Regions from separate parts of the Pseudomonas sp. PSKL.D1 genome, predicted to be linked through region 2. Evidence: predicted binding sites of a transcription regulator. Region 2 holds the regulator's gene; each other region holds the start of a gene.
The links. The regulator sigma-54, encoded in region 2, starts transcription at its own class of promoters, with help from an activator protein. The targets are predictions, from matches to a motif close to ANTGGCATNNANNTTGCTNT.

Region 1 (6,572 bases), 2.8 Mb from region 2:
GGTGGCGGCTGAGGATACCGAGGACGAGGGGAAGGTGGAGCCGGAGGTAGAGGTCGGCAAGCCGGTTTGAGGCCGACGCATCAGGCCGAAAACAAAAACGCCACCCAATGGGTGTAATCGTTAACTCAAGAACGTCGGGGCTGCTGCGCAGCCCTTTCGCGACACAAGGCCGCTCCCACACGGACCGCGCAAACCCGGCATTTCCAGGATCATGGCGGACTATGTGGGAGCGGCCTTGTGTCGCGAAAGGGCCGCAAAGCGGCCCCGACGATCTTAGTGCGTTTTTAGATCAGCCCGACAATCAATAATCGTCTTTGTCGAACCGCCGCGCTTCACGCTGCAGTTGGTACACAAAACTCTCGATCTTGCGCTGCGCCTGCCCGTTCAGGTTATGGAAGCGCACGCCGGCAAAGGTGGTGTTGATCCGCTCTTCGTAGTGCAGGTGGCGCAGCTCGACCATGGTATCCACCAGGCCCAGCGGGTTGCCTGCCTTGAAGCGCTCATACACCTGGCCCAGCTGCAGGCGGTCTTCGACATTGCCGTCGAAGCGCAGTTTGCAGCCCGTGGCAGAAATGTCGAGCAGTTTGCCACGCAGGGCACCGTTGCCCTTGAGGTGGGTGCCGTCAAGGATGACATCCACCAGCTGCGACAACTTCAGCGCTGCGCGGAAGGCGTTGCGGCGCTGGTGGTAGGTCATTTCTTCCGGCATCGCGCCACGGTACGAACGGTGGCCATCGACTTCAGTGATGCGCAGCTCGTGGTTGCATTCCCAGGCAATACGCACGCCGTCATGGAAGCCTTCGACACGGAAAGGTTCACCGTTTTCGATGAACTTCTCGCCATCACGCGGGATCATTTCGTCCAGCGCCAGCACGTTGCTCTCACGGTCCACATGCACCACGTAGCTCTGGAACCGCTGGCTGCGCTCATGGAAGGTGATGATCAGGGGATCATGGCTGTCCTGCAGCTGGCGCAGGTTGGCCGCGATCTCCAAAGGGGTGTTCAGCACCTTTGGTGGCTGCGGAGCATCGGTTTCATTGAACACGGGTTATCAATCTCCAGGCAAAAACGGCACACGCAAGTAACGGCATTTTGCCAGTATGTTCCGTGCCTTGATAGAAAAAATCACACTTGGCTGATAGCCCGGGGCTTGGCCAGTGGCGAAGTGGCGCCGCGGCTGTCGTAGAGCGACGGAGAATCGCCGCCCATGAGGATTCTGATCTGGTTGGCGGTCACGTGCTGCTGCACCTGGATGATCCGGCCATTGGTCTCGTTGACCTTCTGGCAGGCGTCCATCAACTGGGTCAGCACATTCAGTTGCTGCATGATCACTTCGCCGTTGGGCGACTGCGCGGCCAGCGCCTGAACACCGGCACGGTCGGCGCTCAGGCCGAGGCTGGTGAGCAGGTTGTTGCGGCGAAGGCCTTGCTGCTCGAGCAGGACGATCAGCGACTGCTTGCGGGCCAGAATGCCCTCCAGCGGCGCCATGTCCCGGCCGTGCAGGGCAACGGCTTCCCGCTGCAGCAGGTCGAGCAGTTCCTGGGTCGGGGCGATGTCATCTTCGATCAGTTGCAGCAAAGTGATGTCGTGCATGGCTAACTCTTGGGTTTTAAGCGTCCGTGAAGTCAGCGCGCCGTGCGGTTAGCGCTGGGCTTCAAAATTGAGCAGTTTGCTCGCGACCCGGCCGGCATCGACCTTGTAGCTGCCGTCTGCGATGGCCTGTTTCAACTGCGCCACACGGGCGCTGTCGACCACGGGCTGGTCGCGCAGCTTGTCGCTGATCTTTTGCAACTGCTGGGCCTCTTGGCTGAGGGTTACCGCTTCTCCGCTTGCGGTGGCGCTTTTAGGCGCTTCGCTGGTTTCGCCGGTTTTTTCGGCGCTGGTGGGCGTGGCATTGCTGCGTACGCCGCCCGTGACGGACGGAGAGTTGTTCAAACGACTGAAGTCGATGGCCATGATCAGAAACCTCTGGGTATTTTGGACGCTTGCCTTGTTTTCGACCGGCTTGAAAGAAACTTTAGGCATAAATGCACAGCCGCCTGTCGGCGTGCCCGCGAACCCGGTTTCAGACACAGTTTAGGAAATGCGGTTCCTTGCCGCCACCTCAATCTACATGGCGACCTCGACTTGCCCGGGCCCGGTTACCCGTGCCTTGACCACCCGTTTGGAATTGAGGTTACGCACCCGGATTTGCTCGCCTTGGCCGCCTTTGCTCAAGGCTTCACCGGGCATGCGCACGCTGAGGGTGCCGCTTCGGGCGATGATCACCACCTGGTCGCCCTTGCGAATCACTTCGGCCTGCTCCAGGTGTTGTGGCGTCAAAACCTGATCGAGCACCGTGGGGCGCAGCATCTTCATGCCCACCGCCTGGTCAAGCTCGCTCAAAAAGCCCTGGCCCAAGGTGCCCACGTCACGCTCGCGCAGGGCCACGTCGCCTTCGCCCACGGTGTTGCCGCGCTTGAGCGGGCGGGTGACCACCACCACATCGCGGAACAACTTCACGGTGGCCGGCACGAACACCGTCCAGGGTGCGCTGCCGTCACAGCGTACCCGCACGGTCACGCGGCCCAGTGGCTGCGCCGGGCTTTCCAGCGAGGCGTCCAGCTGTTGGCTGCACAGCGGCATGCGCAGGCGCGGGTCGAGGTTGTTGACCTGGATCTCGTAGCGCCCTGGCGTCTGGGTGGTGGCCAGGTAATCTTCGACGGTGAATTCAAGAAACCCTTGGGTGACACCGATAAGCTGTTCAGGCAAGGTAACCGCATCCGCCAGCGTGCGAGTGCCGGGTGCCAGCAGGCACAGCACGGCCAGCCAGCCGTTAAGCAGGTGCGTCAGTCGTCGGAAAATTGTCGTTTTCGTGTGCATGGCGCTCAAAAAAGCAAAGCCCGTGCCGACTCGGTAGCTGAAGGGCAACGAAACGGCAGAAAGAAAAAGGAGTCAGGCATGGCGGGGGTAATGGATTCAGTCAACCAGCGCACGCAGCTGGTTGGGCAGAATCGTCTGGAATTGCTGCTGTTCCGCCTCAACGGCGAGCAGCTTTACGGGATCAACGTGTTCAAGGTCCGCGAGGTGCTGCAGTGCCCGGCGCTGACCTTGCTGCCCAAGGCGCACTCGGTGGTGCGGGGCGTTGCCAATATTCGCGGGGCGACCATCCCGATCCTTGATCTGTCGATGGCGACCGGCTTGCCGGGCCTCAAGGAAGAGACGCGCAAGAGCTTCGTGATCATCACCGAGTACAACACCAAGACCCAGGGCTTTTTGGTGCACTCGGTGGAGCGCATCGTCAACATGAACTGGGAAGAAATCCACCCGCCACCCAAGGGTACTGGCCGCGATCACTACCTGACCGCTGTTACCCGGGTCGACAACCGCATGGTCGAAATCATCGACGTGGAAAAAGTGCTCGCGGAAGTGGCGCCGTCGTCTGAAACCGTGTCGGCCGGTGTGGTCGATGCCGAGGTGCAGGACAAGGCCGTGACGCTGCGGGTGCTGACTGTCGACGACTCGTCGGTGGCGCGCAAGCAGGTCAGCCGTTGCCTGCAGACGGTGGGTGTGGAAGTGGTGGCGCTCAACGATGGCCGCCAGGCACTGGACTACCTGCGCAAGCTGGTGGACGAGGGCAAGCGCCCGGAAGACGAGTTCCTGATGATGATCTCCGACATTGAAATGCCGGAGATGGACGGCTATACGCTTACAGCGGAGATCCGCAGCGACCCGCGCATGCAAAAGCTGCACATCTGCCTGCATACTTCGCTGTCCGGGGTGTTCAACCAGGCGATGGTCAAGAAGGTTGGGGCGGATGACTTCCTGGCCAAGTTCAAGCCGGACGACCTCGCCCAGCGGGTGGTCGACCGGATCAAGGCAACGCATTGAAGCAGCCGGGGCAAGCTCCCGGCACCAGTGATTGAAGAGAGGCGGCAGTAGTGTCTACGGGTAATTTGGATTTCGAACAGTTCCGGGTATTCCTGGAGAAAGCCTGTGGCATCCTGCTGGGCGAGAATAAGCAGTACCTGGTCTCCAGCCGTCTCAACAAGTTGATGGAGCAACAGGGCATCAAGAGCCTGGGCGAGCTGGTGCAGCGTATCCAGTTGCAGCCGCGAGGCGGGCTGCGCGAGCAGGTGGTCGATGCGATGACCACCAACGAAACCCTGTGGTTTCGCGATACCTACCCATTCGAGGTGTTGAAGAACAAGGTCATTCCCGAGTTCATCAAGAACAACCCGGGCCAGCGTCTGCGCATGTGGTCGGCGGCGTGCTCGTCGGGGCAGGAGCCTTACTCGATTTCGATGGCCATCGACGAGTTCGAGCGCAGCAACCTGGGCCAGTTGAAGATGGGGGCGCAGATCGTCGCTACCGATTTGTCGGGTTCGATGCTCAACAACTGCAAGACCGGCGAATATGACAGCCTGGCGATTGCCCGGGGCCTGTCCCAGGAGCGCCTGCAGCGTTATTTCGACACCAAAGGGCCGGGGCGTTGGGCGGTGAAGCCTGCGATTCGCAGCCGTGTGGAGTTTCGCTCGTTCAACCTGCTCGACAGCTATGCGAGCCTGGGCAAGTTCGACATCGTGTTCTGCCGCAACGTGCTGATCTATTTTTCGGCACAGGTGAAGAAGGACATCTTGCTGCGGATTCACAGCACGCTGAAGCCGGGTGGGTATCTGTTCCTGGGGGCGTCCGAGGCGCTGAACGGGTTGCCGGACCATTACCAGATGGTGCAGTGCAGCCCGGGGATCATTTACCAGGCCAAGTGACTGCGCCTGCAAGATCAAGCGCCGCTTGCGCGCCGCATCGCGGATAAATCCGCTCCTACAGGTTGCGCGTAATCCCTGTAGGAGCGGATTTATCCGCGATGCGCCGCGCAAGCGGCGCCATACCCACCCAACGTCAATTTTTTGTTTTGCCGCTTTTGCCACCCGCCCATTGCCGCTTTCCCATCCCCGAGCGGAAGCACTTTGCCGCTTTTCTGGCATCTCCTGTCGACCGCATCCCGCCAAAACCCAGCATTTCCGGGCTTCCTCAAGCTTGGCACAGCCCTTGCTATACCTTCGCCAACGACATTCCGGTCAACCTTCGAAGGTTTCCCCGACATGAGCATCAGTTTCGACAAGGCACTTGGCATCCACGAAAAGGCATTGGGCTTCCGCGCCCAGCGCGCCGAGGTGCTGGCCAACAACATCGCCAACGCCGACACGCCCAACTACAAGGCGCGTGATATGGACTTTTCGTCGGTGCTCGCCGCCGAAAGCCAGAAACAGCAGCAAGGCGGCCGTTTCACCATGGACCGCACCAACAGCCGTCACATCGAGGCCGAAGGCTTGGCGATGGCTGACGACACGCTGCAATACCGCACGCCGACTCAGCCTTCGATCGACCAGAACACCGTGGACGCCCAGATCGAGCAATCGAACTACACGGAAAACGCCATCGGCTTCCAGGCCAGCTTCACCTTGCTCAACAGTAAATTCAAAGGGCTGGTTTCGGCCCTGCGCGGAGAATAACCATGTCCCTGTCCAGTGTTTTCAACATCGCCGGTAGCGGCATGAGCGCGCAGAACACCCGCCTCAATACCGTGGCCTCCAACATCGCCAACGCCGAGACCGTTTCGTCGAGCATCGATCAGACTTACCGCGCCCGCCACCCGGTGTTTGCCACCACCTTCCAGAACGCGCAAAACGGCACCGGCCAGTCGCTGTTCGAGGACCAGAACGAGGCAGGGCAGGGTGTGCAGGTCAAGGGCATCATCGAAGACCAGAGCAACCTGGAGGCGCGTTACGAACCCAACCACCCGGCGGCGAACAAGGACGGCTACGTCTACTACCCGAACGTCAACGTGGTTGAAGAGATGGCAGACATGATTTCTGCCAGCCGTGCGTTCCAGACCAACGCCGAGCTGATGAACACCGCCAAGAACATGATGCAGAAGGTCCTGACCCTGGGTCAGTGATAAGGAACTCGGACCATGGCAATCGATACTTCCAGCGTAAACCTCAATGATGTCCTCTCGGCGTCCGGCGTCAGCACCGGCACCAAGAAGACCACTACCGACACGGCTTCCAGCACCGGCACCGACAGCCTCGGCAAGGACGCGTTTCTGCAGCTGCTGGTTACCCAGATGCAGCACCAGAACCCGCTCGACCCGCAGGAAAACGGCGAGTTCGTGGCCCAGCTGGCGCAGTTCAGCAGCCTTGAAGGCATCACCTCGCTGAACGAGTCGGTCACCAGTATCACCAACGCCATGGCCTCGTCCCAGGCACTGCAAGCCTCGTCCCTGGTGGGGCGTTCGGTGGTGGTGCAGAACGACAAGGCGATCGTCGATACCGCAGAAAGCTTCAACGCACAGTTTGTCGTGCCGCAAGCGATCAGCGAAGCGAAGGTCACCATCAAGGACTCGGAAGGCAACACCGTCAAGACCATCGAGCTGGGCGAGCAGGCTGCCGGTTACGCCGACTTCATCTGGGACGGAACCAACAGCAGCGGCGAGAAAGTCGACCCGGGTACGTACACCTTCACCGCCACCACCACGGTGGACGGCGAGTCGGTGCAGATGAACACGCTGTTGCCGGCCAAGGTGACCA
Region 2 (6,572 bases):
CAGTGCTCGTTCTGTACGTCCAGGACTACCTGGAACAGGGCCTTGCTGCTGTCTGCAGCACGCAGGCGCTCGCGAACCTCCTTGCGATCCAGCATGCTGGCAATCTGGCGCAGCAGCTCCAGATGGGCGTCGGTGGCAGCTTCTGGCACCAGCAGGACGAACAGCAGGTCGACCGGGGCGCCATCAATGGCGTCGTAGTCAATCGGAGCATCCAGGTGGAGCAGGGCGCTGACGGGTGCAATGCAACCTTCCAGCCGGCAGTGGGGAATGGCGATGCCGTTGCCAAAACCGGTGGAGCCAAGCTTTTCGCGGGCGATCAGCTTGTCGAAGACGTTTTGCATCTCCAGCTCGGGTACTTGTTCGGCAATCAGGGTGGCGACCTTTTCCAGGGCGCGCTTCTTGCTGCCGCCCGGCACGTTCACCAGGGAACGGCCGGGGGTCAGGATGGTTTCAAGTCGGATCATGGATGAGAGGGATCAGCGTGCAGCTGCACCTTGCAGCAGGCTTTGCTGTTTTTCCTTGTGTTTTTTCAGTTGGCGGTCGAGCTTGTCGGCCAAGGCGTCGATTGCTGCATACATGTCTTCGTGTTCGGCGTTGGCAACCACTTCACCGCCGGGAATCTGCACGGTCGCTTCGACCTTCTGCTGCAGCTTCTCGACCTTCATGATGACCTGCACGTTGGTGATCCTGTCGAAGTGACTCTCCACCCGGGCGAGCTTTTCAAGCACGTAATCGCGCAGCGGCTGGGTGACTTCTACATGCTGTCCACTGATATTGACTTGCATACAGCTTCTCCTTTGTTGCCCGTGCATAAAGAGGCAGATATTGCACCTGCCCCACAAACGCTGTGGCACATCCAGGGGCTACATCAGTCGCTTGCGTTCGCTCGACGGTGCGATGCCGAGGGACTCACGGTACTTGGCGACGGTGCGACGGGCGACCTGGATGCCTTGTGCCTCCAGTAAACCAGCGATCTTGCTGTCACTCAATGGCTTTTTCGCATTTTCCGCGGCAACCAGTTTCTTGATGATCGCGCGGATCGCTGTAGACGAGCACTCTCCGCCTTCGGCGGTGCTCACGTGGCTCGAGAAAAAGTATTTCAGTTCGTAGATGCCGCGTGGGGTGTGCATGTATTTCTGCGTGGTCACCCGCGAAATGGTCGACTCGTGCATGCCCACCGCTTCCGCAATATCGTGAAGCACCAATGGCTTCATTGCCTCGTCGCCGTGGTCCAGGAAGCCGCGCTGGTGCTCGACGATCTGGGTGGCAACCTTCATCAGCGTTTCATTGCGGCTTTGCAGGCTTTTGATGAACCAGCGCGCTTCCTGCAACTGGTTGCGCATGAAAGTGTTGTCGGCACTGGTGTCGGCACGGCGTACGAAACCGGCATATTGCGGGTTGACCCGCAGGCGCGGCACCGCCTCCTGATTGAGCTCAACCAGCCAACGGTCGCTGTCCTTGCGTACGATCACGTCAGGGACCACGTACTCCGGCTCACTCGACTCGATTTGCGAGCCTGGGCGCGGGTTGAGGGTTTGAACCAGTTCGATGACCTGGCGCAGTTCGTCCTCTTTCAGCTTCATGCGGCGCATCAGCTGGCTGTAGTCGCGGCTGCCGAGCAGGTCGATGAAGTCGGTAACCAGGCGCTTGGCTTCGGTCATCCAGGGCGTGCTGGCGGGAAGCTGGCGCAGTTGCAGCAGCAGGCATTCACCCAGGGTGCGAGCACCGACGCCGGCAGGTTCGAACTGCTGAATGCGGTGCAGTACTGCTTCGATTTCGTCCAGCTCGATGTCGAGCTCCGGATCAAAGCCGGCACAGATTTCGTCGAGGGATTCTTCGAGGTAGCCCTGGTCGTTGATGCAGTCGATCAGGGTGACGGCGATCAGCCGATCCGTGTCCGACATCGGTGCCAGGTTCAGCTGCCACAGCAGGTGGGTCTGCAGGCTTTCGCCAGCGGATGTGCGGGTGGTGAAGTCCCACTCGTCGTCATCGTTGCTTGGCAGGCTGCTGGCGCTGGTCTGGTAGATGTCCTCCCAGGCCGTATCTACCGGGAGTTCATTGGGGATTCGCTCGCTCCACTCGCCGTCCTCCAGGTTATCTGCGCTGGGGGTGCTTTCCTGGAAGCTGTTGTCCTGGACTTCGGCGGCCGGCTTGTTCTCGGCGTTATCCGCCATCGGGTCGCTGTTGTCGAAGTCGTCGCCGTCTTCCTGACGTTCGAGCATCGGGTTGGACTCCAGCGCTTCCTGGATTTCCTGCTGAAGGTCCAGGGTGGAAAGCTGCAGGAGACGGATGGCCTGTTGCAACTGCGGGGTCATCGTCAGTTGCTGGCCCATTTTTAGGACGAGCGATGGTTTCATGGCAGGGGCTAAATACCTTGTTCGCCGGCGCGCATGCGCCATCCACTACACGGGCGCCGAGGCGCCAGAATCAAGCAAGTTTTATGCCTTAAAATGTAGCGTTTGCCTAGAGTGCTGTAACAACTTAAGCCCCGTCCGGGCATAAATGCCAGCGCTCCAGGCGCGCTACCGGGGTCAGAGGCGGAACTCGTGACCCAGGTAGACTTCCTTGACCAGCTCGTTGGCCAGGATGGTCTCGGCATCGCCTTCGGCGATCAGTTGGCCATCGTTGACGATGTAGGCGGTCTCGCAGATATCCAGGGTTTCACGCACGTTGTGGTCGGTGATCAGCACCCCGATGCCCTTGGCCTTGAGGTGATGGATGATCTGCTTGATGTCGCCCACCGAAATCGGGTCGACGCCTGCGAACGGTTCGTCCAGCAGGATGAATTTCGGTGCGGTGGCCAGGGCGCGGGCGATTTCCACCCGGCGGCGCTCACCACCGGACAGGCTCATGCCGAGGTTGTCGCGGATGTGGCTGATGTGAAACTCCTGCAGCAGGCTTTCCAGCTCTTTGCGCCGGCCTTCACGGTCCAGATCCTGGCGTGTTTCGAGGATCGCCATGATGTTGTCGGCAACTGACAGCTTGCGGAAGATGGAAGCTTCCTGCGGCAGGTAACCGATGCCCGCGCGAGCGCGGCCGTGCATGGGCTGGTGGCTCACGTCGAGGTTGTCGATGCGCACACGGCCCTGGTCGGCCTGTACCAGCCCTACGATCATGTAGAAGCAGGTGGTCTTGCCGGCGCCGTTGGGGCCGAGCAGGCCGACGATCTGGCCACTGTCGATCGACAGGCTGACGTCACGTACGACCTGCCGCCCCTTGTAGCTCTTGGCCAGGTGCTGGGCTTTGAGGGTTGCCATTTACTCGGCCTTCTTCTTAGGCTGGATCACCATGTCGATGCGCTGACGTGGCTGGGTCACGTTGCCACCGCGACCGGCGGTCGCAACCTGGGACTTGGTGTTGTAGACGATCTTCTCGCCTTCGGTGGTGTTGCCTTCGTTCTCGACCTTGGCGCGGTCGGTAAGAATGACCGTGTCCTTCTGTGCCTGGTACTGGATGGTCACCGCCCAGCCCTTCATTTTGTCGGGCTTTGCAGCACTCTGCTGTTGCTCGAAGTAGGCCAGGTTGCCCACCGAGGTCACTACGTCGATATCGCCATTGGCGGCACGGGTCATGGTCACGGTGTTGCCTTTGATCATCATCGAACCTTGCGTGATGATCACATCGCCGGTGTAGGTGGCCACGCCTTGCTTGTCGTCCAGGTGCGCGTTGTCGGCCTGGATGCGGATCGGCTGGTCACGGTCGTTCGGCAGGGCGAAGGCGCTCGCGCTTCCCAGTGCTGCGCTCAGGCTGAGCAAAAGGGGGAGGGTTTTAACGAGCCTCATACTGTCCTCTTACGTTAGAGAGCAGGTCCATCCTGCCTTCTTTCAAATACGCTTTCATTCCCTTGCCTGTGGTGGTGCCACCGGCGCCGTCGATTCTAACGGCTTGCTCGGTCTGCGCATATTGCTTCTGTGGGAATACCGTCATGCGCGAGCTGGTGATGATGGTTTCGCGCTGTTTTTCATCGGTGCGGGCAACCCGCACCTGGTCGATCAGCTCGACCTCGGTGCCGTCCGGATTGACCTCGGCGCGCACACTTTGCACGTGCCAGGGGTATTCGGTGCCGCGGTACATGTGCAGGTCCGGTTTGGTCACCAGTGTGACCTCACTGACACGCAGGTGTTCGACCTTGTCGGCGGTCATTTCGTACTGCAGCTTGCCGTCGGGCAGAAACTGCACGCTGTGGGCGTTGGTGGCGTAATAGTCGATGGCACTTTCGTCGACTTGGGCCACGGGCTTGTCGAGGAAGCTTTCAGGGCTGACATTCCAGTAGCCGATGGCCGCCAGCAGGGCGGCAATCACCACGAGCAGCGCAATATTGCGGGCTTTCTTGCTGAACATGGGCAGCCTTACAGATAGTGAGCGTTGGCAGCGTCCAGGGTGCCCTGGGCCTGCATGATCAGTTCGCAGAACTCGCGTGCGGCACCTTCGCCGCCTCGCGCGTCGGTCACGCCGTGGGCGTGCTGGCGTACGAACGGTGCGGCATTGGCCACCGCCATGCCCAGCCCCACCCGGCGAATCACCGGCAGGTCGGGCAGGTCGTCGCCCAGGTAGGCGACCTGTTCATAGCTTAGGCCCAGTTCGGCAAGCAGGCTGTCGAGTACCACCAATTTGTCTTCCCGGCCCTGGAACAGGTGCGGGATGCCGAGGTTTTTGGCCCGGCGTTCCACCACTGGGGTCTTGCGCCCGCTGATGATTGCCGTGGTCACGCCCGAGGCCATGAGCATTTTGATGCCGTGGCCGTCGAGGGTGTTGAAGGTCTTGAATTCGCTGCCGTCTTCAAGGAAGTACAGGCGGCCATCGGTGAGCACGCCGTCCACGTCGAAGACGGCAAGCTTGATGGCTTTGCCACGTTGCAGCAGGGTCTGGGTCATCGCCATGGTCTCGTTACATGACGCCTGCGCGCAGCAGGTCGTGCATGTTCAGGGCGCCAGTCGGGCGGTCGTCCTTGTCGACCACCACCAGCGCGTTGATTTTGTGGTCTTCCATGATTTTAAGCGCTTCGGCGGCGAGCATCTCGGCTCGGGCGGTTTTGCCGTGCACGGTCATTACCTGGTCGATCAGCGTTTTGTGCACGTCGATGTTGCGGTCCAGGCTGCGGCGCAGGTCGCCGTCGGTGAAGATCCCGGCAAGGGTGCCGTCCTTTTCGAGGACGACGGTCATGCCTAAACCTTTGCGGGACATTTCAAGCAGGGCGTCCTTGAGCAATGTGCCGCGCTGCACCTGAGGCAGGTCATCGCCGGCATGCATCACGTTTTCGACCTTGAGCAGCAGGCGGCGGCCCAAGGCGCCACCCGGGTGCGAAAAGGCGAAATCTTCAGCGGTGAAGCCGCGCGCCTCCAGCAGTGCGATGGCCAAAGCATCCCCCAGTACCAATGCCGCTGTGGTGGAGGAAGTAGGGGCCAGGTTCAGCGGGCAGGCTTCCTGCGCCACGCGTGCATCGAGATTGACTTCGGCGGCCAGCGCCAGCGGCGAATCCGGGTTGCCGGTCAGGCTGATCAGCTGGATGCCCAGGCGCTTGATCAATGGCAGCAGGGTGACGATTTCAGCTGTGCTGCCCGAATTGGACAGGGCAAGGATGACATCGTCACGGGTGATCATGCCCATGTCGCCATGACTGGCCTCGGCCGGATGCACGAAAAATGCGGTCGTGCCGGTGCTCGCCAGGGTGGCGGCAATCTTGCTGCCGATGTGCCCGGACTTGCCCATGCCGACCACCACGACACGGCCCTTGCTCGCCAGAATCAGCTCGCAAGCCTTGACGAAGTTGGCGTCGATCCGGGCGACAAGGCCTTCTACGGCCTCGATTTCCAGGCGCAGCGTGCGCAACGCGGACTGGATCAACTCGCTGGATTGGCTCATGTCGATAAACAATGCCTGATGAAAAGGCGGCGATTATAGCCGCAATGGAAGAAAGCCTCACCCTTTCGATTGTCGTATCGAATGATTGCCAAGCCTGTCGTTAGCCTGAACGACCGTTCCATGGCCTTGGGGCGGCACGGGCAGCGGTGCTATAGTTCGCCGCTATTCAGCCCGCCAGGGGCGCGTGTGCCTTCACGATGGAGGCCGGCGTCAACTAGGACAAGGCTGCACTAGCAAGGAGTCTAGATGAGTGTGGATAGCGCCTACGCGGTCGAGTTGAAGGGAGTCACCTTCAAGCGCGGTTCGCGCAGCATTTTCAGCAACGTGGACATTCGCATCCCGCGGGGCAAGGTCACCGGTATCATGGGGCCATCGGGGTGCGGCAAAACCACGTTGCTGCGCTTGATGGGCGCGCAATTGCGCCCCTCGGGCGGCGAAGTATGGGTTGCCGGGCAAAACCTGCCGAGCCTGTCACGCAGCGACCTGTTCGACGCGCGCAAGCAGATGGGGGTGCTGTTCCAGAGCGGCGCCTTGTTCACCGACCTCGACGTGTTCGAGAACGTGGCGTTTCCGCTGCGTGTGCACACGCAGCTGTCGGACGAGATGATCCGCGACATCGTGCTGATGAAGCTGCAGGCCGTGGGCCTTCGTGGCGCCATCGACCTGATGCCCGACGAACTGTCTGGCGGTATGAAGCGCCGTGTGGCACT
Region 3 (6,572 bases), 1.5 Mb from region 2:
GACTGCCAGCTCCTGAGCGGCGCGGCCCAGGAAGTGGCGGGCCAGGGCCGGGATGTCTTCGCGGCGGTCTGCCAGGCGTGGAATATGGATGCGGATCACGTTCAGGCGGTGGAACAAGTCTTCACGGAACTTGCCGGCCTGCACCAGTGATTCGAGGTTCTGGTGGGTCGCAGCGATGATACGTACATCGACTTTAACGGGCACGTGGCCGCCAACGCGATAGAACTCACCGTCAGCCAGTACTCGCAGCAGGCGGGTTTGTGTGTCGGCAGGCATGTCGCCGATTTCGTCAAGGAACAGCGTGCCGCCGTCTGCCTGTTCGAAGCGACCGCGTCGCAGGTTGGCCGCGCCTGTGAAAGCGCCTTTCTCGTGGCCGAACAGCTCCGATTCCATCAAGTCTTTAGGGATGGCCGCCATGTTCAGGGCGATGAACGGCGATGCAGCACGTGGGCTGTGGCGATGCAGGGCATGTGCCACCAATTCCTTGCCGGTACCGGATTCGCCGTTGATCAACACCGTGATGTTGGAGTGGCTAAGGCGGCCGATGGCGCGAAACACTTCCTGCATCGCAGGGGCTTCACCGATGATTTCCGGTGTGCGGGTCAGCGCTTGAGGCACATCCAGGCCTTGTTGTTCCTGAGCATGCTGATTGGCACGTTTGACCAGCGATACAGCCTCGTCCACGTCAAATGGCTTGGGCAGGTATTCAAATGCGCCGCCCTGGTAGGACGCCACGGCGCTGTCCAGGTCGGAGTGCGCGGTCATGATGATGACCGGCAAGCGCGGGTGCTGTTCGCGGATCTGGGCGAGCAAGTCCAGGCCGCTGGCGCCGGGCATGCGGATATCGGAAATGATCACATCCGGCTGCTGCCGGGCCAGGCGGCCCATCACGCCATCGGCGCTGTCGAAGCTCTGGGTGGTCATGCCTTCTTGTTGCAGGGCTTTTTCCAGTACCCAGCGAATGGAACGATCATCGTCGACGATCCATACGGTTTCACTTCGGCTCATGAGGCAGTGGCTCCTTGTTCCAGTGGCAGGAAGATCGAGAAGGCGGTATGACCCGCGTGGCTTTCACACTCGATCAGGCCCTGGTGCTGGCTGATGATGTTCTGGGTAATGGCCAGGCCCAACCCGGTACCGTCCGGGCGTCCACTGACCATGGGATAGAAGAGGGTGTCCTGCAGTTCCGTCGGGATGCCCGGGCCGTTGTCGATGATGTCGACACGGGCGACCAGCCGGTGGCGGACATGGCCAATGGTGAATTGGCGTACTGCACGGCTGCGCATGGAGATGCGCCCGAGGCGCAGTTCATTCTGCGAGCTGATTGCCTGCATGGCGTTACGCACGATGTTGAGCACTGCCTGGATCATCTGCTCGCGATCTATCAGGACATCGGGCAAGCTCGGGTCGTAATCGCGCACCAACGTGATGCACCCTTGGCTTTCCGCATCGACCAGGCTGCAGACGCGCTCCAGCACTTCGTGGATGTTGGTCATGGACAGCGAAGGCAATTTGTTGGAGCCGAGCATCCGGTCGACCAGGTTACGCAGGCGGTCGGCCTCTTCGATGATCACGTTGGTATAGTCGCGCAGGCCTTCTTCGGGCAGCTCGCGCGACAGCAGCTGCGCTGCGCCGCGGATGCCACCGAGCGGGTTCTTTATTTCGTGGGCCAGGCCGCGCACCAGCATTTTGGTGGTTTCCTGCTTGCTTAGCTGGGCCTCTTCCTTGGTGATGCGCAGCAGGCGGTCGCGTGGGTGAACCTCCAATAGCAGCAGGGTACTGCCCTGATGCAGGATCGGCGTCACGGCATAATCGACAGTGATGGTCTGCCCGGTCAGCGAAGTGAGCTGCGCTTCGCGTTTGGTGAACGGGTGCGCATGCTCCACGGCCTGCCTCAGGGAGTTGAGCGCCTCGGTCGACTCGGTAAACAGTTCGCTGATGAACTGCCCATGGCTGCGTTGACCACTGACCGCCAGCAGCATCTCTGCTGCCGGGTTCATGTACTCCAGGCGCAGCTCCGAGTTGAGCAGAAGCGTGGCCGTGGTCAGGTTGTCCAGAAGCAGACGGTGCTGTGCATCGCTGATGGTCATAAGGCGTCGTTGACCTCTTTTGGCGCTGGCATTCCCTGGCCGTGCCTGGGGTGGGTGCGCTATGGATCCGCTGATGCCAGGAAAATGCAAGAAACAAACCAAGGCTCCGAAAAGAAGCGGTATTTCGTGACAAAGACCTGAAACTGCGCCTAATCGAATCAGAAAATGCTGATTTACTGCTCCATGTGACCTGTTTTGGGGTGCGGCATGGGGCGCTCAAGCCTTTGCTGCACCAATATAGAGCATTGTAGTACCTAGCGGTCCCTGCACAGCTGTGCCGTGGCTCGCACTAGCGCCATGTGGCGCAGGGGGTCATTGGTGCGCCGTTGCAGTGCGCTGGTCAGGTTCAGCTTGCAGTCGGCTTTTGCGGTGCTGTCAAAGCGGCCAAGTTGCGACATCAAAGTTGCTTTGAGCTTGTCCAGGCGTGGGCGAATTTCGTGCACCAGGTCGTGGGATGCCGTTGGTGGTCTGTTGCCAAGCGTGTTCCAGCGGTCTACCAGGGTGTACTGAACGAGCTTGTTGGCCTCAATCTGATCGCTGAAAAAAGCAGCGGCGCGGTCAGCGGTGAGGTTGTAGTCGGCAGCATCCTTTCGCACGTCGGCAAGGACTTGCCGTTCGCGCTCTGGCGCTTCGATCGGCAGCTTGTTGTCCCATTTGTGTGCGGCGACTGATATGGCCAGGTCCAGACGTTGCTCGATGGTGGCGAGCAAGGGTTGGAGTTCGGGTTGTGAGGGCGATGTTGCACTGCAGCCTAGCAGGCCGACTGCAAGGCAGCAAAGAGTGAGGGCAGGGCGCATGGAGATCTCCTTTTTGTGGAAACCTGAGTGTGGCCAGCCTGACAGCATTCGTTTGTAGGACGCGCCTGATAGCGCTGTACGTTAAATAAAAAACGGCCTTCATATGAAGGCCGTTTTCAATGATTTCATCGGCGCAAGGCGCCAACTACATCAAACGCTGTAGTACAGGTCGTATTCCAGCGGGTGAACGAAGGTGCGGACTTTGATTTCTTCTTCCGACTTCAGCTCGATGTAGGCATCGATGAAGTCGTCGGAGAACACGCCGCCCTTGGTCAGGAACGCACGGCCTTTGTCCAGCTCTTCCAGGGCTTCTTTCAGGCTACCGCAAACCTGTGGGATTTCCTTGGCCTCTTCAGGCGGCAGGTCGTACAGGTTCTTGTCGGCGGCGTCGCCTGGGTGAATCTTGTTCTGGATACCGTCCAGGCCAGCCATCAGCAGTGCGGCGAAGCACAGGTACGGGTTGGCAGCCGGGTCCGGGAAGCGCGCTTCGATGCGGCGGGCTTTAGGGCTGGAAACGTAAGGAATACGGATCGAGGCCGAACGGTTACGGGCCGAGTAGGCCAGCATTACCGGGGCTTCGAAGCCTGGGACCAGACGCTTGTACGAGTTGGTAGCCGGGTTGGTGAAGCCGTTCAGGGCCTTACCGTGCTTGATGATACCGCCGATGAAGTACAGGGCGGTGTCGGACAGGCCGGCATAGCCTTCGCCCGAGAAGGTGTTCTTGCCGTCTTTGGAGATCGACATGTGAACGTGCATGCCCGAGCCGTTGTCGCCGTACAGTGGCTTCGGCATGAAGGTAGCGGTTTTGCCGTAAGCGTCGGCAACGTTGTGCACGCAGTACTTCAGGGTCTGAACTTCGTCAGCCTTGGTCACCAGGGTGTTGAAGCGCACGCCGATTTCGTTCTGGCCGGCGGTGGCAACTTCGTGGTGGTGAACTTCGACAACCAGGCCCATTTCTTCCATGGCGTTGCACATGGCAGTACGGATTTCGTGGTCGTGGTCGCACGGCGGAACCGGGAAGTAGCCGCCTTTGACGGCAGGGCGGTGGCCCTTGTTGCCGCCGTCGACGTCCTGGTCGGTCATCCAGGAGCCTTGCTCGGAGTAGATTTTGAACATGGAGCCGGAGATGTCCGACTTGAACTTCACCTGGTCGAAGATGAAGAACTCAGGCTCCGGGCCTACCAGCACGGTGTCACCGATACCGGTCGACTTCAGGAATTCTTCGGCACGCTTGGCGATGGCGCGTGGGTCGCGGTCGTAGCCTTGCATGGTGGACGGCTCGATCACGTCGCAGACCAGGATCAGGGTCGGCTCTTCGGTGAACGGGTCCAGGACGGCGGAGGAGTCGTCCGGCAGCAGGATCATGTCGGAAGCTTCGATGCCTTTCCAGCCTTCGATCGACGAACCGTCGAACATTTTGCCAGCTTCGAAGAAGTCATCATCCAGCGCATCGCGAGCGGGCATGGTGACGTGGTGCTGCTTGCCTTTGGTGTCCGTGAAACGCAGATCAATCCACTTGACGTCATGATCTTTGATGAGTTGAACCGACTTCGACATGTTGTCCTCCGGATGGTCTAGGGCGCTTAGCCGCTGCCCTGGAAAAAGGGTGTCGCTGGGCGCGCATACTCGGCCAAGCTTACCTGCCTCACAAGAGAGCAAATTGCATGCCAGTGCCCAAAAATGGCGATAGCGGGATAAAAGGGGGCGTTTGCGGGCATTTGCTCGGGGGTGGGCAGGGAAAAATGCACCTATAAGATGCAGGATTTCAATGCGTGGCACCAAATGGGTGCGCTAGCGGATTTTCGTGCTTTCTTTGAGGGCCTCTCGCGGATAAATCCGCTCCTACAGGTGTGGCGCCCTCCTGTAGGAGCGGATTTATCCGCGAAGGGCCGGCGCAGGCACCTCAAAAATCACACTCCACACCTATCTGAAAGCTTCTGATCAAAAGTTGGTCAAATCCTGAGCAATTTCCGCTATAATTCGCGCCCCTCATTTTCGGCAGGCCCTGCGCGCGCTGTTAAACCAATGAAACTTATCGTCAAAGTCTTCCCAGAGATCACCATCAAGAGCCGGCCGGTGCGCAAGCGCTTCATCCGTCAGCTCGGCAAGAACATCCGCGTCGTGCTCAAGGACCTGGATCCCGAGCTCGTGGTCGATGGTGTCTGGGACAATCTCGAAGTGGTCACCCGCGTCGAGGACGAAAAGGTCCAGCGCGAGATGATCGAGCGGCTCACCTGCACCCCGGGCATCACCCACTTTCTGCAGGTAGAGGAATATCCGCTGGGCGACTTCGACGACATCGTCGCCAAGTGCAAACACCACTTCGGCCACCTGCTGGCCGGCAAGCGCTTTGCCGTGCGCTGCAAGCGCGGCGGCCACCACGACTTCACCTCGATGGACGTCGACCGCTACGTCGGCAGCCAGTTGCGCCAGCAGTGCGGCGCCGTGGGCATCGACCTGAAGGCGCCGGAAGTGCTGGTGCGTATCGAAATCCGCGATCAGCGCCTGTACGTTATCCACAACCAGCACAATGGTATCGGCGGTTACCCACTGGGCGCACTGGAGCAGACTCTGGTGCTGATGTCCGGCGGTTTCGACTCTACCGTGGCCGCTTACCAGATGATGCGCCGTGGCCTGATGACCCACTTCTGCTTCTTCAACCTCGGCGGCCGTGCCCACGAACTGGGCGTGATGGAAGTGGCCCACTACCTGTGGAAAAAGTACGGCAGCAGCCAGCGCGTGCTGTTCATCAGCGTACCGTTCGAGGAAGTGGTCGGCGAAATCCTCAACAAGGTCGACAACAGCTACATGGGCGTGACCCTCAAGCGCATGATGCTGCGTGGCGCGGCCCACATGGCCGAGCGCCTGCAAATCGAAGCGTTGGTTACCGGTGAGGCGATTTCGCAGGTGTCCAGCCAGACCCTGCCGAACCTGTCGATCATCGATTCCGCCACCGACAAGCTGGTGTTGCGCCCGCTGCTGGCCAGCCACAAGCAGGACATCATCGACACCGCCTATCAGATCGGCACTGCCGAGTTCGCCAAACACATGCCAGAGTATTGCGGCGTGATTTCGGTAAACCCGACCACCCATGCCAAGCGCCACCGCATGGAGCACGAAGAGAAGCAGTTCGACATGGCGGTGCTGGAGCGTGCCCTTGAGCGCGCGAAGTTCATCTCCATCGATAATGTGATCGATGAGCTGGGCAAAGACATCGAGATCGAGGAAGTGGCCGAGGCCCTGCCGGGCCAGATCGTCATCGACATCCGCCACCCCGATGCACAGGAAGACGAACCGCTGGTGATCGAGGGCGTTGAAGTCCAGGCCATGCCGTTCTACGCGATCAACAGCAAGTTCAAGCAGCTGGATGGCAACCGCCAGTACCTGCTGTATTGCGACAAAGGTGTGATGAGCCGCTTGCACGCACACCATCTGCTCAGTGAGGGACATGCCAATGTGCGTGTTTATCGTCCGGCATAAAACGCCAGGGCTGTATGGCGGCAGCATCCGCCATCGCCCTCCCGACAGCCGGGCCCGCTGAGCCTTTTAACTTCATATTGGCCGCCTAGACTGGGCGGCAACCGAATCCTCTGATCGAGATACAGTTGTGATCGAAAATCTGCGTAACATCGCCATCATCGCCCACGTTGACCATGGTAAAACCACCCTGGTCGACAAACTCCTG

Region 1: flgB (flagellar basal body rod protein FlgB) is a predicted target of sigma-54. The motif match lies at 5,019-5,038, and genes of this name have one in related genera.
Region 3: glnA (glutamate--ammonia ligase) is a predicted target of sigma-54. The motif match lies at 4,540-4,559, and genes of this name have one in related genera.

The regions. Positions count from the first base shown of each region.
Region 1 covers NZ_CP118607.1:1,685,380-1,691,951, forward strand. The annotation lists gene PVV54_RS07425 (MFS transporter) at 1-70, shown strand, start outside; gene PVV54_RS07430 (flagellar brake protein) at 302-1,045, opposite strand; gene PVV54_RS07435 (flagella synthesis protein FlgN) at 1,126-1,593, opposite strand; gene flgM (flagellar biosynthesis anti-sigma factor FlgM) at 1,642-1,956, opposite strand; gene flgA (flagellar basal body P-ring formation chaperone FlgA) at 2,110-2,862, opposite strand; gene PVV54_RS07450 (chemotaxis protein CheV) at 2,941-3,870, shown strand; gene cheR (protein-glutamate O-methyltransferase CheR) at 3,921-4,748, shown strand; gene flgB (flagellar basal body rod protein FlgB) at 5,085-5,495, shown strand; gene flgC (flagellar basal body rod protein FlgC) at 5,498-5,941, shown strand; gene flgD (flagellar hook assembly protein FlgD) at 5,957-6,572, shown strand, end outside.
Region 2 covers NZ_CP118607.1:4,776,870-4,783,441, reverse strand. The annotation lists gene ptsN (PTS IIA-like nitrogen regulatory protein PtsN) at 1-464, opposite strand, end outside; gene hpf (ribosome hibernation-promoting factor, HPF/YfiA family) at 477-785, opposite strand; gene PVV54_RS21370 (RNA polymerase factor sigma-54) at 864-2,357, opposite strand; gene lptB (LPS export ABC transporter ATP-binding protein) at 2,532-3,257, opposite strand; gene lptA (lipopolysaccharide transport periplasmic protein LptA) at 3,258-3,782, opposite strand; gene lptC (LPS export ABC transporter periplasmic protein LptC) at 3,769-4,341, opposite strand; gene PVV54_RS21350 (KdsC family phosphatase) at 4,350-4,874, opposite strand; gene PVV54_RS21345 (KpsF/GutQ family sugar-phosphate isomerase) at 4,888-5,862, opposite strand; gene PVV54_RS21340 (ATP-binding cassette domain-containing protein) at 6,109-6,572, shown strand, end outside.
Region 3 covers NZ_CP118607.1:440,194-446,765, forward strand. The annotation lists gene ntrC (nitrogen regulation protein NR(I)) at 1-1,008, opposite strand, end outside; gene glnL (nitrogen regulation protein NR(II)) at 1,005-2,090, opposite strand; gene PVV54_RS01855 (chorismate mutase) at 2,345-2,887, opposite strand; gene glnA (glutamate--ammonia ligase) at 3,038-4,444, opposite strand; gene thiI (tRNA uracil 4-sulfurtransferase ThiI) at 4,913-6,367, shown strand; gene typA (translational GTPase TypA) at 6,495-6,572, shown strand, end outside.